4 regions of the Exiguobacterium sp. EF_C8 genome follow, and region 3 is predicted to be linked to each of the others. Evidence: riboswitches for the same ligand, from Rfam matches in the RefSeq annotation. Region 3 holds a riboswitch; each other region holds the start of a gene.
The links. A riboswitch is a leader RNA that binds a small molecule or an ion and turns the genes downstream of it on or off. The one in region 3 is predicted to bind thiamine pyrophosphate.
Positions count from the first base shown of each region.

Region 1: linked by a shared signal. The riboswitch ahead of ACY2IG_RS06300 (thiamine phosphate synthase) and the one ahead of tenA (thiaminase II) in region 3 are both predicted to bind thiamine pyrophosphate.
Region 2: linked by a shared signal. The riboswitch ahead of thiD (bifunctional hydroxymethylpyrimidine kinase/phosphomethylpyrimidine kinase) and the one ahead of tenA (thiaminase II) in region 3 are both predicted to bind thiamine pyrophosphate.
Region 4: linked by a shared signal. The riboswitch ahead of ACY2IG_RS08705 (ECF transporter S component) and the one ahead of tenA (thiaminase II) in region 3 are both predicted to bind thiamine pyrophosphate.

Region 1 is NZ_CM143264.1:1,220,748-1,223,875, forward strand. It holds gene ACY2IG_RS06290 (OsmC family protein) at 1-303, shown strand, start outside; gene nagZ (beta-N-acetylhexosaminidase) at 300-1,520, shown strand; TPP riboswitch at 1,577-1,679, shown strand; gene ACY2IG_RS06300 (thiamine phosphate synthase) at 1,762-2,355, shown strand; gene ACY2IG_RS06305 (FAD-dependent oxidoreductase) at 2,352-3,128, shown strand, end outside.
Region 2 is NZ_CM143264.1:585,612-588,739, reverse strand. It holds gene thiE (thiamine phosphate synthase) at 1-25, opposite strand, end outside; gene thiM (hydroxyethylthiazole kinase) at 15-782, opposite strand; partial or broken gene thiD (bifunctional hydroxymethylpyrimidine kinase/phosphomethylpyrimidine kinase) at 763-1,566, opposite strand; TPP riboswitch at 1,682-1,792, opposite strand; gene ACY2IG_RS03075 (murein hydrolase activator EnvC family protein) at 1,857-3,128, opposite strand, start outside.
Region 3 is NZ_CM143264.1:988,934-992,061, forward strand. It holds gene ACY2IG_RS05110 (DUF1002 domain-containing protein) at 1-775, opposite strand, end outside; TPP riboswitch at 969-1,075, shown strand; gene tenA (thiaminase II) at 1,148-1,843, shown strand; gene ACY2IG_RS05120 (hypothetical protein) at 1,895-2,191, shown strand; gene ACY2IG_RS05125 (glycoside hydrolase family 3 protein) at 2,222-3,128, opposite strand, start outside.
Region 4 is NZ_CM143264.1:1,632,542-1,635,669, reverse strand. It holds gene ACY2IG_RS08710 (ABC transporter ATP-binding protein) at 1-1,046, opposite strand, end outside; gene ACY2IG_RS08705 (ECF transporter S component) at 1,043-1,615, opposite strand; TPP riboswitch at 1,716-1,815, opposite strand; gene ACY2IG_RS08700 (50S ribosomal protein L25/general stress protein Ctc) at 1,911-2,582, opposite strand; gene ACY2IG_RS08695 (GNAT family N-acetyltransferase) at 2,874-3,128, opposite strand, start outside.

The DNA.
Region 1 (3,128 bases), 230 kb from region 3:
GAACTGCTGCTACATGCCGTTGCCGGCTGTACTGGAATCGACATCGTCTCGATTTTAGAGAAGATGCGCTTGACGATTACTCATTTCGAAATGGATATCGAAGGGGAACGGTCAGAGGATCATCCGCGGCGCTTTACGTCGATCTCGATTCATTACCGGCTTGAAGGTGATCTCCCGGAAGATAAGGTCCGTCGCGCCATCTCGTTATCAAAAGACAAATATTGTTCGGTCTCGCAATCCTTGAACGCTGAGATTTCCGTCTATTATTCCATCAATGGTGTCCGGAGCGAGGATTCTTTGTGAAGAAAGTAGCACTGATCGGTTGCCTGTTGCTTGCAGGGTGTGCGCAGGAGACGACGGAACCAACGAAACCATCACAACCAGCAAAGAAGCAACCGACGGAGGCGAAGAAATCAAAGCCTGAGCCGACAAAGGAAGAACAGCAACAAGCACGATTAAAGCAGCAACTTGAAGCGATGTCGACGTCAGAAAAGATCGATCAATTGCTCTATATCGGAGTTGCCGGAACGGAACTTTCAGCAGCTGACCGGAAATTGTTGCAGACGCATGCGATCGGTGGGGTCTTACTGCTTGGTGGGAATATTACGTCAGAAGATCAACTCTTGACGTTCACGCGTGCCATTCAAGAAACGAACCAAAAACCGTATGTTTTCGTCGGGGTTGATGAAGAGGGCGGACGGGTCAGCCAGGTACCGGATCAACGATTACGTCTCCCGACGAGTCAACGGATGGCGCAAGGTGCAGATGCTGCAAAAATGGAAGATGTCGGACGTACGCTCGGTCACCTGTCACGATTTTATGGGTTCAACATGGACTTCGCACCGGTCCTTGACGTCAATAGCAATCCGAACAATCCAATCATCGGCGACCGTGCGTTAAGTGCTGATCCGAAGACCGTCGCGACTCTCGGTACGGCCCTGATGCATGGGATGCAAGAGACGGGAACGATTCCGGTCGTCAAACATTTTCCCGGTCACGGCAATACGAGTGTCGATTCCCATGTCGGTTTGCCGAGAGTGACAGCATCAAAGGAAGAACTGAAGCGAACGGAACTGTTACCGTTCCAAGAAGCGATTCAAGAGGGCGCCGAGATGGTGATGGTCGCCCATATTCTCTATCCCGCGTATGACGATCAAAATCCATCTTCGCTCTCGAAGCCGATCTTGACTGACCTCTTGCGTCAACAACTCGGATTCAAGGGTGTCATCATCACGGATGACCTTGTCATGGGGGCGATCACGAAACGATATGGTCTTGCGGAAGCGGCACGTCAGGCACTTGTCAATGGAGCTGATATGGCGATGTTTTCGGAAGCAGGTGCCTATCCGAAGGTCCACACCGAAGTGATGCAAGCGGTTAAAGAAAAAACGTTGTCGTCAGAGATGCTCGATGCTAAAGTGATGCGGATCTTAAAGCTGAAGCAGACCTATGCCGACAGCCAGAAGCAACAGCGACCGACGAAATCGGAGCTTGTTCAGCAAGTGGAAGCGCTCAACTAGGACTAGCGAAGCAAAGCGACTCATGCTAGACTAATGGGGCAAGCCAATTAAACACGAAAAGACACTAGGGGAGTCTCGCAGCAGACTGAGACGGAAGTATCCGGACCCTTTGAACCTGATCTAGTTCGTACTAGCGGAGGGAAGTGGCTCGAAACCTTAGATATCCTTAGCGCTTCAGCGCATTTTCGGACCACTCCCTTCAACATCGGGAGTGGTCCTTTTTCGTATGGAAAGGAAGAACATGATGCGTCTACATCTGATTTCGACGGGATCCATCAATCCACGCGATGGAGTGGAAACCTTTCAATCGCTTCAACCATATACGGATCAGCTTCATCTTCGAGAACCAAATTTGTCGGCAACAGAATTGTTAGATCTGATTGACGCGCTCCTTGCAAAAGGGTATTCGTCTGATCAATTAACCGTTCACGACCGGGTCGACGTCGCCCATGTCGCTGGCATCGGTGTGCAATTGACGCGACGTTCCTTACGTGTCTGCGATGTTCGGCGACACTTTCCGAATCTCATCATCGGGAAATCCGTCCACTCTCTGGCAGAAGCACTTGCAGCGGAAGCGGAAGGAGCCGACCGACTGCTGTACGGTCATATTTATCCGACAGCGTCGAAACCAAACGTGCCACCGCGAGGGATCGATGCCTTGAAGCAAGTTGTCACTTTCACGACGAAACCAGTCATCGCAATCGGCGGGATCACTCCTGATCGCATTCCTGAGATCGCAGCGACCGGTGCAAGCGGAATCGCCGTCTTATCCGGTATTCTCGGTCAAGCGGACCCGCATGCTGCCATTCAGCGTTATCAGGGGGTACGGGTATGACGGATCACATCATCATCGGTGGTGGAGTCATCGGTTTGACGCTTGCTTACAGTCTCGCTTGTCAGAACGAATCCGTTCTTGTCCTTGATCGCGGAACATGCGGACAAGGGACGAGTCGGGCGGCTGCCGGGATGCTTGCGACGAACATCGAGCTGAGAGAAGAATTGCATACGCTTGCCGCGCGAAGTCGCCGTCTGTATCCGTTACTTGCGCGACGCCTCACGCGCGAGACCGGGATCGATTGTGGCTACCGGGAACAACCATTTTTATTGAAACGAAATGGGCAAGAATACTTATTTCCATCGGTCGGTCAAATCGATCCGCGACGACTAACGACTGCATTGATGCATGTCTTACGAAATCGTGGGGTACCAATCGAAGAACAGGTGGACGTCACGCGAATCGAGGAGAGTAATGATTTCATTAGGGTTGAGTCGAACACGGGAACGTGGACGGGACGAACGGTGACGGTTGCTGCCGGACGCGGGTCCCAAGCCTTGCTCGATACAGCTGGCATTTCGATTGCGACATATGGGGTCAAAGGGGAGTGTCTCGCAGTCCGTCTCGCGGGTCAGCCGTTACGCTCGATCCTGTTTGATGATGCCGTCTACCTCGTACCGAAAGCGGACGGACGGATATTGATCGGTGCGACCGAACTACCGCACGACGAGACGATCGGTGTTAGTGTCGCAGGAGTCACGTCACTGCTTCAAGCAGCAGAGCGTCTCTATCCACCGATCCGTGATGCTGTCATCGAAGAAGTCTGGTCAGGC
Region 2 (3,128 bases), 400 kb from region 3:
CATAAATGGAATAATCAATTGACATGTTCTACCACCTCCATCAAATCTTGCTCCGTCATCAGACTGATTGCATTGAACAACTCTCGTTTGAAATTACCTAGACCTTTTTCTGATGCTGCCTGTTCTCCTGCTTTTCCCATGATAAATGTTCCGTGGACTGCTGCCTCAAACGCAGAATATCCTGCACCAAGAAAACTCGCAATCAAAGAAGCTGTCATACACCCCGTACCTGTGACGTCTCCGAGACGCGGCGTACCTACTTGTAGTTCCACTTCGCGCATGCCATCCGTGATGTAGTCGATTGGACCTGTGACGACAATGACGGACTTTTGTTTACGAGCGAATGCACGAATGATTTCTCGATCCATGATCTCATCACTAGCAGCATCGACTCCTTTTGTTCGTCCATTCTCCCCAAGCAATGTCTTGATTTCTGAAGCATTTCCTTTAACGACCGTACATCCGAGTCTACTCAATTCTTTTGAAAAGGACGTACGCAATGATGTAGCTCCCGCTCCAACTGGATCAAGGATGATCGGAACGTTCAAGCGTCTCGCTTCGCTTGCGGCGAGTCGTTGAGCTGCTTGCATGTCTGCATCAATTGTTCCAATGTTCAAGACAAGAGCTTGCGCAAGTCGAACCATCTCTTCCACTTCGCGAATATCCTCCGCCATGACTGGAGATGCGCCAACGGCGAGTGTGACATTGGCGCAATCATTGATCGTGACTGTGTTCGTCAAATGATGAATGAGTGGTTTGTGTTTAAGAATGGTCGTAAACATGTGTATCCCTCCAAAGTGAATGAAAATGATGTGTCGGTCCAATCCCTTGTCCGAGAGCAAATCCATGACGAATCGCCTCTGTAACATACTTCTTGGCCTGACGTACACTGTCCGGTAAAGCTTCTCCAAGTGCCATCCGTGCCGCAATCGCTGCAGATAAGGTACAGCCTGTTCCATGAGTATGTTGATTATCTAACCGATCTGATGTGAAACGGTATTCCTCTTGCCCGTCCCATAATAAATCCGTGGCAGCTCCCGGTAGATGTCCACCTTTTAGCAAGACGGCTCCAGTCTTCATAGCCAACTGATGCATCGCCAGTCGCATCTCCTCTAGATTAGTAACTGACTGCCCTGTTAAGCGCTCTGCTTCCGGTAAATTTGGTGTGACGAGTGTCGCAAGTGGCAGTAACTCCGCGATTAGTGCTTCCTCTGCCTCCGTCCGCAATAGGGCATGCCCGCCTTTTGCGACCATGACAGGGTCTAGTATGATCGGAACTGTCTGTTTGCGAAGATGTGTTGCAATGACGTGAATCGTTTGTGCATTCGAGACCATACCGATTTTGATAGCATCCACACGAATATCTGAAAAGATTGAAGCTAATTGGGCATCAACGATTTCCGATTATAACTCTTCTACTGCTTGAACGCCCAGTGTATTTTGAGCCGTTACCGCCGTCAAAACACTCATCCCATAAACGCCCAATGCCGAAAATGTCTTTAAATCTGCCTGAATTCCAGCTCCACCACCGGAGTCAGATCCCGCAATCGTCAATACATGTTTCATATTTTTCTCACCTTTCCATCGAGCAATGTAAGGGAGTTGTTACCGACAAAAAAAGCGTCGACCGCTGTAAAAAAGCAGTCGACGCTATACGAAATCGTTATCCAACCATTTCGGTATCCGTTCGGCTCAACTTTCCTACGCTGGTATTATCCAGTTCAGGTAATAGGGTCGAAAACAGATTGGTTTTCCTCTCAGCCGGATTCCTCCAGCTCCCCTAGTTGCTCAAGTATTCATTTCGCCTTAACTGTAGCATAGCGGCAAGAAAAAAACGAGCCGAAGCTCGTTTTGAATTATAGGTATGCTAATGGATTAACTGCATTCAGAGGAGAAGAGGCACTGTACTGATAGCCTCCGACATGTAGTTCGAAATGCAAGTGTGGTCCTGTTGAATTCCCAGTACTACCAAGTGTTCCAACTTGCTGACCTTGAGAAACTGTTTGTCCTGCATGAACAGATAATGAACTCATATGAGCGTAGACTGTCGTATAGACTTTCCCGTCAAGGAAGTGAGAAATCATGACGTGATTTCCATAAGGCCCACCACCTGAAGCTGTAATGACCGTTCCAGCTGCTGCTGCGACGATTGGTGAGCCGACCGAACCACTGAAATCGACACCATTATGGAACGTATAGCCGTTCGCACCGCTTGCTGGTCCAAACCCTTGTGATACGCCACCAGAAGATGGACGAACGAATTTCCCACCGCTCGAAACAACGGGTGGGGCAACTGAAGTAGGTGATTCTGAACTCTTACCTGCTTGTTTTGCTGCTTGAGCATTCGCTTTAGCGGCTTTTTCAGCTGCTGCTTTCTCGGCTGCTGCTCTTTCAGCCGCTACTTTAGCTGCTGCCTTCGCTGCCGCAATCGCACGTTCTTGAGCTTCAAGTGTGGCTTGTAGTTCTTTCGCGTCTAGAAGTTCTGTCGTAAACTTCGTCTTACCTTTTCGTAATTTTTTAAGCGTAGCACTGCGTTCTTTCATTTGAACTTTCAACGCTTTTTTTTGTTCGATTAATGTTTTCTTCTCTTCAACCTGCTCCGCCTTTTTTTCAACGAGCGCTTGTTTTGCTTCCGCTAGCTTTTGTTGGGTTGCGATGTAATCCGAAATCATTTTATCATCTTGCTCCGCGATTTTTTTCCCTGCCATGACACGACTAAATAAATCACCTAAATCCTTCGATCCAAAAATGACTTCTTCCCATTTGATTGAGTTTCCATCGTTTTCTTGGAAGACACGTAGACGATCACCGAGTAGTTCTTCTTGTTTTTTCAACATCTCTTCGTAGCGAACGATGTCTGCTTTTAATTCATCAATTCGCAAATTCAATTTCTCGATTTGTTTATTTTTTTCGGAAATCTGAAAAATCTTTTCGTTGATCGCTGCATCGATTCGATTGATTTGACGTTGTTCTTTCGAAATTTTCGACTCTTGTTTTTTAATTGCTTTTTCTAATTTACGTTGTTCTGCGGCATTTTCAGCCTTTTTTTCTTTGATCGTTGCTGCCGCAATTGGTTGTGTTCCTGTTATAAGTAATGCTCCTAAAACAATGGTAGAAATTAGTTTTTT
Region 3 (3,128 bases):
GACCAGCATTTTTCAGTCCACTCTCGATTTGCCCCCAGTTGATGTTCGCTTGCTCCATTTGATTGAATAGATTCGTCAACCGATCCATCTGTGCATCAGACAGTTGGATGTTGTTGTTTTGAATGACTTGGACGATCAGGTTTTCGATCTCGACTTTTGTTTCTGGTTTTTGATTCGCGATTTCGGCCTTGATCTCATTCATCAAATCAGCGACTCTATCTGTCCCGACTGTCTTCCCGACGTCTGATGTGACCGATAATTCTTGCTGTGCTAAATCTTTCCGTTCGTCACTCAGCTTGATTCCGGTCTCAGCCGAAGTTTGATCATAGGCTTTCATGATTCCTGTCAGTGCCGATGTTCCAGTCACTTTATAAGGAGAAGTGATCGTGATGTCGGCATCTTTGACACCTGCCGTGACGAGAGCGTTCAAATACATATCCTTCGTCACCCACGTGATGTTTTCCGTCGCAACGGAAAGTCCGTCACCTTTTTCCGTCAATTCGATCTTAGCGGATGAATACATGTTGCCGCCCTTTTGTGACTGGGGGATGTTTTTCCCGAGGTATTTTTCTTCGTCTGCAGAGGTTGCGATGATCGGTGTGATACCTTCCGGTGCATTGAGACGTGAAAGCACCCAAGCCTTATCTTTTGCGCCGAGTGACTCACCGAGAGTGACGATTGTCTTATCGACGACCTGCTCGGCGGATGCGGCTGTCGGAAGTAATAAAGCAGAAGCGATAACGGCTGACGCCATGATTTTTGTTGGTGTATGCATAATGAAATCCTCCAATTGTAAGTAACAGAATGAATTATAGTATCAGGTACTAAAATTAGTGTACGAGAACGAAAGAAGTTCGGAATCGGTCTGTAGATGGAGACGATATCCGCCTTCTGACACTCCATAGTATAGCGAAAAGAGGACAACTTGACTTCCATTTTCAGCATGCTATAGTGGATTTGAATCGAATAATGACCACTAGGGGAGTCGGTTGACCGACTGAGACGAACGAAGACGTTCGGACCCTTTGAACCTGATTAAGTTCGTACTTACGGAGGGAAGTGGCGTCAAGTCTTGTTCTTCTTGCGCCATGCCCGTGTGTTTCGGGGTGGTGTTTTTTCGTTTCATAAAAACGAGGAGGATGAGATCATGACATTCACACAAGAAATCAAACAAGCAGCACAAGCGTATTGGGACAGTAGTTTTACGCACCCATTCGTTCAAGGAATCGGCGAGGGAACGTTACCGCTCTCGAAATTTCGACATTATGTCATGCAGGATGCGTATTACTTAAAACACTTTGCGAAGATTCAAGCGAAGGCAGCGTCAAAAGCAGATGACTTTGCGACGATCGCGACACTTGCCGAGCACGCGACTTCGACATATGGGGCAGAACTGAGCTTGCATCAATCATTTTTCGAGCCGCTCGGTATCACGGAAGCAGACCTTGAAGCATTTGAACCGGCACCAACGGCATATGCTTACGTCTCACACATGCATCATGCGAGTGAAGGGACGCTTGGTGAGACGATTGCTGCCATCTTGCCATGTTACTGGTTGTATTATGAAGTTGGGCAACAATTGTTGACGTGTACACCGGATGAAAAAATCTATCAGCAATGGATCGACACATATAGTTCGGAATGGTTCGAAAAGGTCGTCTTTGAACAGATTGCACGGCTTGATGCGTTGGCGGAACAAGCAAGCCCGACTGAACGAGAGCGGATGAAACGGCATTTCGTGACGAGCTGTTATTATGAGTTGCTGTTTTGGCATATGGGATGGACGGAAGAAACGTTTACGTCGGTGTACGAGACGATTCCAGCACGGACAGTATCTTCCTAAAAAGTTAAATGGTATAATTAGGTATAACATTTAGCGGAAGTAGGGGTAGAAATGGAAATCATCGTGATCGTACTCGCGATCAGCGCCGCGTATGCCGTGCAACGAATACTGGGTAAAGTCAAAGTAAGATTTATTGGATATATCATTCCAACGTTAATCGTGTTGTCCGGTATATCCGCTACGACTCGAAACTTCAAGGTAGCATATAGCATGGGGAGCTACATTTCTGCTGTTCTTGTCATTGTCGTCTATGCATTACTGACCTATTGGTTATACCGCGTCTACCATCGTGCGAAAGAAGAAGCGGAATATCCGTATCAATCATTAAAAGACCGAGACATCCTTTAAAGGGGTCTCGGTCTTTTGTGTATCATGTTCTCATTTTTTCCAGTTTTTAAAGCCGTCACCGAACTCGAGATACAGTTGATCGGTAAAGACACCGTTCTTAAAGACTGGTACATCAACAGGTAAAGTGCCTTGCGGCTTAAACGTTCCGAAAATCGCTCGGATACCAGCAGGGAGGTTCGGTCCCGCTGATTTCAGATTGCCTGCTTCGGAGTCCGGTCCGTTCGGATCCCCTTTAAAACCATAGACGAGGACGTGTGCCGGTGCGTCCGGTTGAACGGCGACATCGTATGGATTGCGGAGGCTAAGCAAGACGGATGGTATATCTGTTTGTTTCGCATACCGGAAGATTGAAGCCGGAATCGCTTGTTCTGGTGCAGTAGGCAGTAGTTTGGCACTCGTATTGACGTTTGAACCGACGATGATGTAATCTGCTGCATCGAGTTGTGCCCGTAGTGTCGGGTTTTGGTCGAGCGGTAGCGTAGTAGCCGAGTAATTCGCTGTCGTTACGTGCCAGTTCCGGTTCTTAGGCAGGGAAGCAATCGTCTTTTTCATGCTGTCCGTTTGATCCGTCGCAGGGGCGATCACAAGAACGTTTGCATTCTTTTTCGGCTTGAAGGGTAACGTCCGCTGATCATTTTTCACGAGTGTGACCGCGGCTTCCGTCATCGCGCGTTCTTTTGCTTTATGTTCGGGACTACCGACGATTTGGTTCGCTTGCGCGAGTTTATCTGCTAAGGATGTCGTATCCGTCGTGCCATTCCATATTCCGCGTTCTGCCTTCAGCGTCAGGATCCGCTCGACCGATTGATCAATCCGTTCCTCTGACAGACGTCCGTCTTTGACTGCCGCAATCACGTCCTTAAAAATCTGGTCGAGTTTTGTGACATCCTGCTCGGAACGAAGAATCGTCGGCATGAGCGCGATGTCGACACCGGCG
Region 4 (3,128 bases), 640 kb from region 3:
AGAAACTGCAGATCCGGTTGTTGAAAGACATAGCCAACGTGCTCATAAAAGCGACGCCGGGAGTAACGATGAGCCGGACGTCCCTGGAGCTGATACGTTCCACGATTGGGAAGCAACCGCCCGAGTGTCGCAAGCAATGTACTTTTCCCGGATCCATTTGCCCCAAGCAGCATCACCCATTCTCCTGTCTGCAGGGAAAATGTCGCATCGGTCAGCGGATATGGTGCTTTCGTCGATAATGCAGCGACGTGTAACAAAGAGCGACCAGCTGTAGCGACGGTGGAAGGCACATGAAGTCGCGCCGCTTGCGGTCCATCTATGGGTAACGTCTCTAACGTATACGGATACAAAGAGGGAACGGCAATACCTTTCGTTTGAAGCTCTTTGTAATCCTGGGGGAACAGATCCCGTGGATCTGCTGTCGCAGTAATCGATCCGTCCTCAAGCAAGACGACCTGGTCGACGTACGACAAACAGACATCGAGTTGGTGTTCGATCAAGACGATCGTTAAATCGTGTTCTTTTTGAATCCGAAAAATCAACGCCATCAGCTCGTGTTGTCCGATTGGATCAATCTGAGCCGTTGGTTCATCGAGTAATAAGATCGTCGGCTCAAGTGCTAGGACCGCTGCGAGCGCGAGACGCTGTTTCATTCCACCGGATAGACTCGCGATCGGTGTCGAGAAGGGAAGGGGGAGACCGACGAGTGCGAGTAAGCGTTCAATTCGTTCATCCATCTCCACGTGCGGAATCGAGCGATTTTCTAAACTAAAAGCGATTTCGCGTCCGATCGTCTCCATGCAGAACTGTTCTTCTGGATTTTGAAACAAGATTCCGACCGAACCGGACCGGGTAACGGTACCAGTCTGTTCGACTTCAATCGTTTCCGGTGTCAGTCCGGCAAGGGCATGAAGTAATGTCGTCTTGCCACTCCCACTTCGTCCGAGCAGAAGGGTCGTCCCTTGCTCAATCGTCAGCGATACATGATTGAGCACCGATTTCATCTGACCGGGATAGCGGATGCTGAGGTCGTCGACAGTAATCATGCGATTTCTCGTTTCGCACGTCCTGCCGCAAACCCGTTCAAGATACCAGTCGCAACAAGGCGACGGACGAGAATGGCTGCAAGCAAGCCACCGAGTAATGCGCCGCTGATCAATTGTAAGCCAGTTGTCGCAAGCAACGTCGTCGTTGTGTAGTAACCGAATCCGTTCGCGATTAGACTATAAACGATGCTACCAATCGCGGCTCCGACACCCGATAACATCAAGGTCCATGTGTCATAACGACGGTAACGCGTCATCGCGAAGACGAGTTCCGCACCAAGTCCTTGGCAGACTCCGATCAGAAGAGCGGATAAACCAAAATGACTACCTGTGAACAGTTCGACGGCTGCCGCGACGACTTCCGCAATTAAAGCGGCACCTGGCTTTTGAATGATTGCTGCGACGAGCGGACTCGCAATGATCCAGATGCCAAACATCCAGTTGGCACCGACAGGACCGAAGATCGCTGAGATCGGTAACCAGAGTGTTGACCAACCAAGATAGATGACGCCGCAAGCGACGGCGAGCATCATCATGACCATGATTTCTTTCATTTTCCAGTGTTGCATTAGATACGTCCTCCTTTGAATGGGGGAGACGCCAAAAAAGACCGCCCTCCGTAAAAAAGAGAGCGGTCCTCAGAAAAACTGCGCGCAGCAGGAGTCATTGGATGTGATCGCTCCACTTTCCTACGCTAGTATGAACTAGATCAGGTTCGAAGGGTCCGAAGTGAATCGTCTCAGCCAATTGGGCTCCCCTAGTGGATATGGTAATAGGTGATACGCTGTTCACTTTAGGCAATCCAGCGTCTGTTGTCAAGACACAAAAAAACGATACGCCGCAAAGGGCGTATCGTTAAACGACTTATTTGTTGTCTTCGTTCTCTTCAGCTGTTTCTTCTGAAGATGCTTCTGTTGCTTCCGCTTCGTTGTCTTCGCCAGCTTCTGCTTGTGCCTCTGCTTCCTCGATTTCTTCAAGATCCTGCTCGAGTGTCGATTCGACGACAGCTGCGACTTGAATGTCGCCTTCTGTAACGATGCGGAAATCTTTTTGTTCTGGAAGATCGGCTACAGAAATCGAATCGCCGATTTCGAGGTTCGTGACGTCGACTTCGACGTTCTCTGGTAATTTATCTGGTGTAGCGGCGACTGTTACTTTAAAGAGTGTTTGTGATAGGAAGCCGCCAACTTTTGCACCGGCTGCTTCGCCAACGAGTACAACGTCTGCTTCGACTTCTGTTTCTTCATCCATTTTCACGGCGATGAATTCAACGTGATCGACTGTTGGGGTGAAGACATCCATATCACGGCGATTGATCAAGACGTTAATATTTTTACCGTCGAGTTTGAGTGAAATCAAGACGTTTTCACCGTTTTCCCGGACGATTTTAAGCAATTCTTTTTCTTCAAATGCGATTGGTGTACTTTCCACTTTGTAACCATACACGACGCCAAGAGCTTTTCCTTCATGACGCAATTGTTTACGGAGTGAGCGTGGACGTACCTCGCGTTTTTCGGCTGTTAAATTAACTGACATGTTCATTTCCCCCTTGAATTTGGTATAGCCCTCAAAAGGTAATGAATGTAGGAGCAGGACGAATCCTGAACAATATGAATCATGCTAAGACAATCGGTTTCAGACTCTCATGAATCTGACGCTTTCGTGACTTTGCATTTCTCTCCCAGGTCATTACGCTGATATTGAGAAACATGTGTGAGTAAGTCACCGGTTTGATGCGGTGCTAATGAGTTTATACCCCTATGTTTTAAATCCATAAACCTCTTTTTTTATCTTTTTGAAGTCGAAAGACCTCCAAACCGCTTGAAATCAGGGGTTGAGAGGTCTTTCGTTTTTTTCATTCTTTATGATGATTCGTTGATTTTCACGAACTAAAACACGAACGAGACGTCCAATTTGTCGTATCGTCGTCTGTCCCATCGTCGAAATTTGAAGCCACTGATTGTAAACGAGATAGTCGCTTTCGTACTGGACGTGATACCCCTGAATACGCAGAGCGTCGCCTAAATCAGTTGCGGACGGATGAACGATCGTCAGTATTCCCGGCGCTTGTGCTTCTTGTTG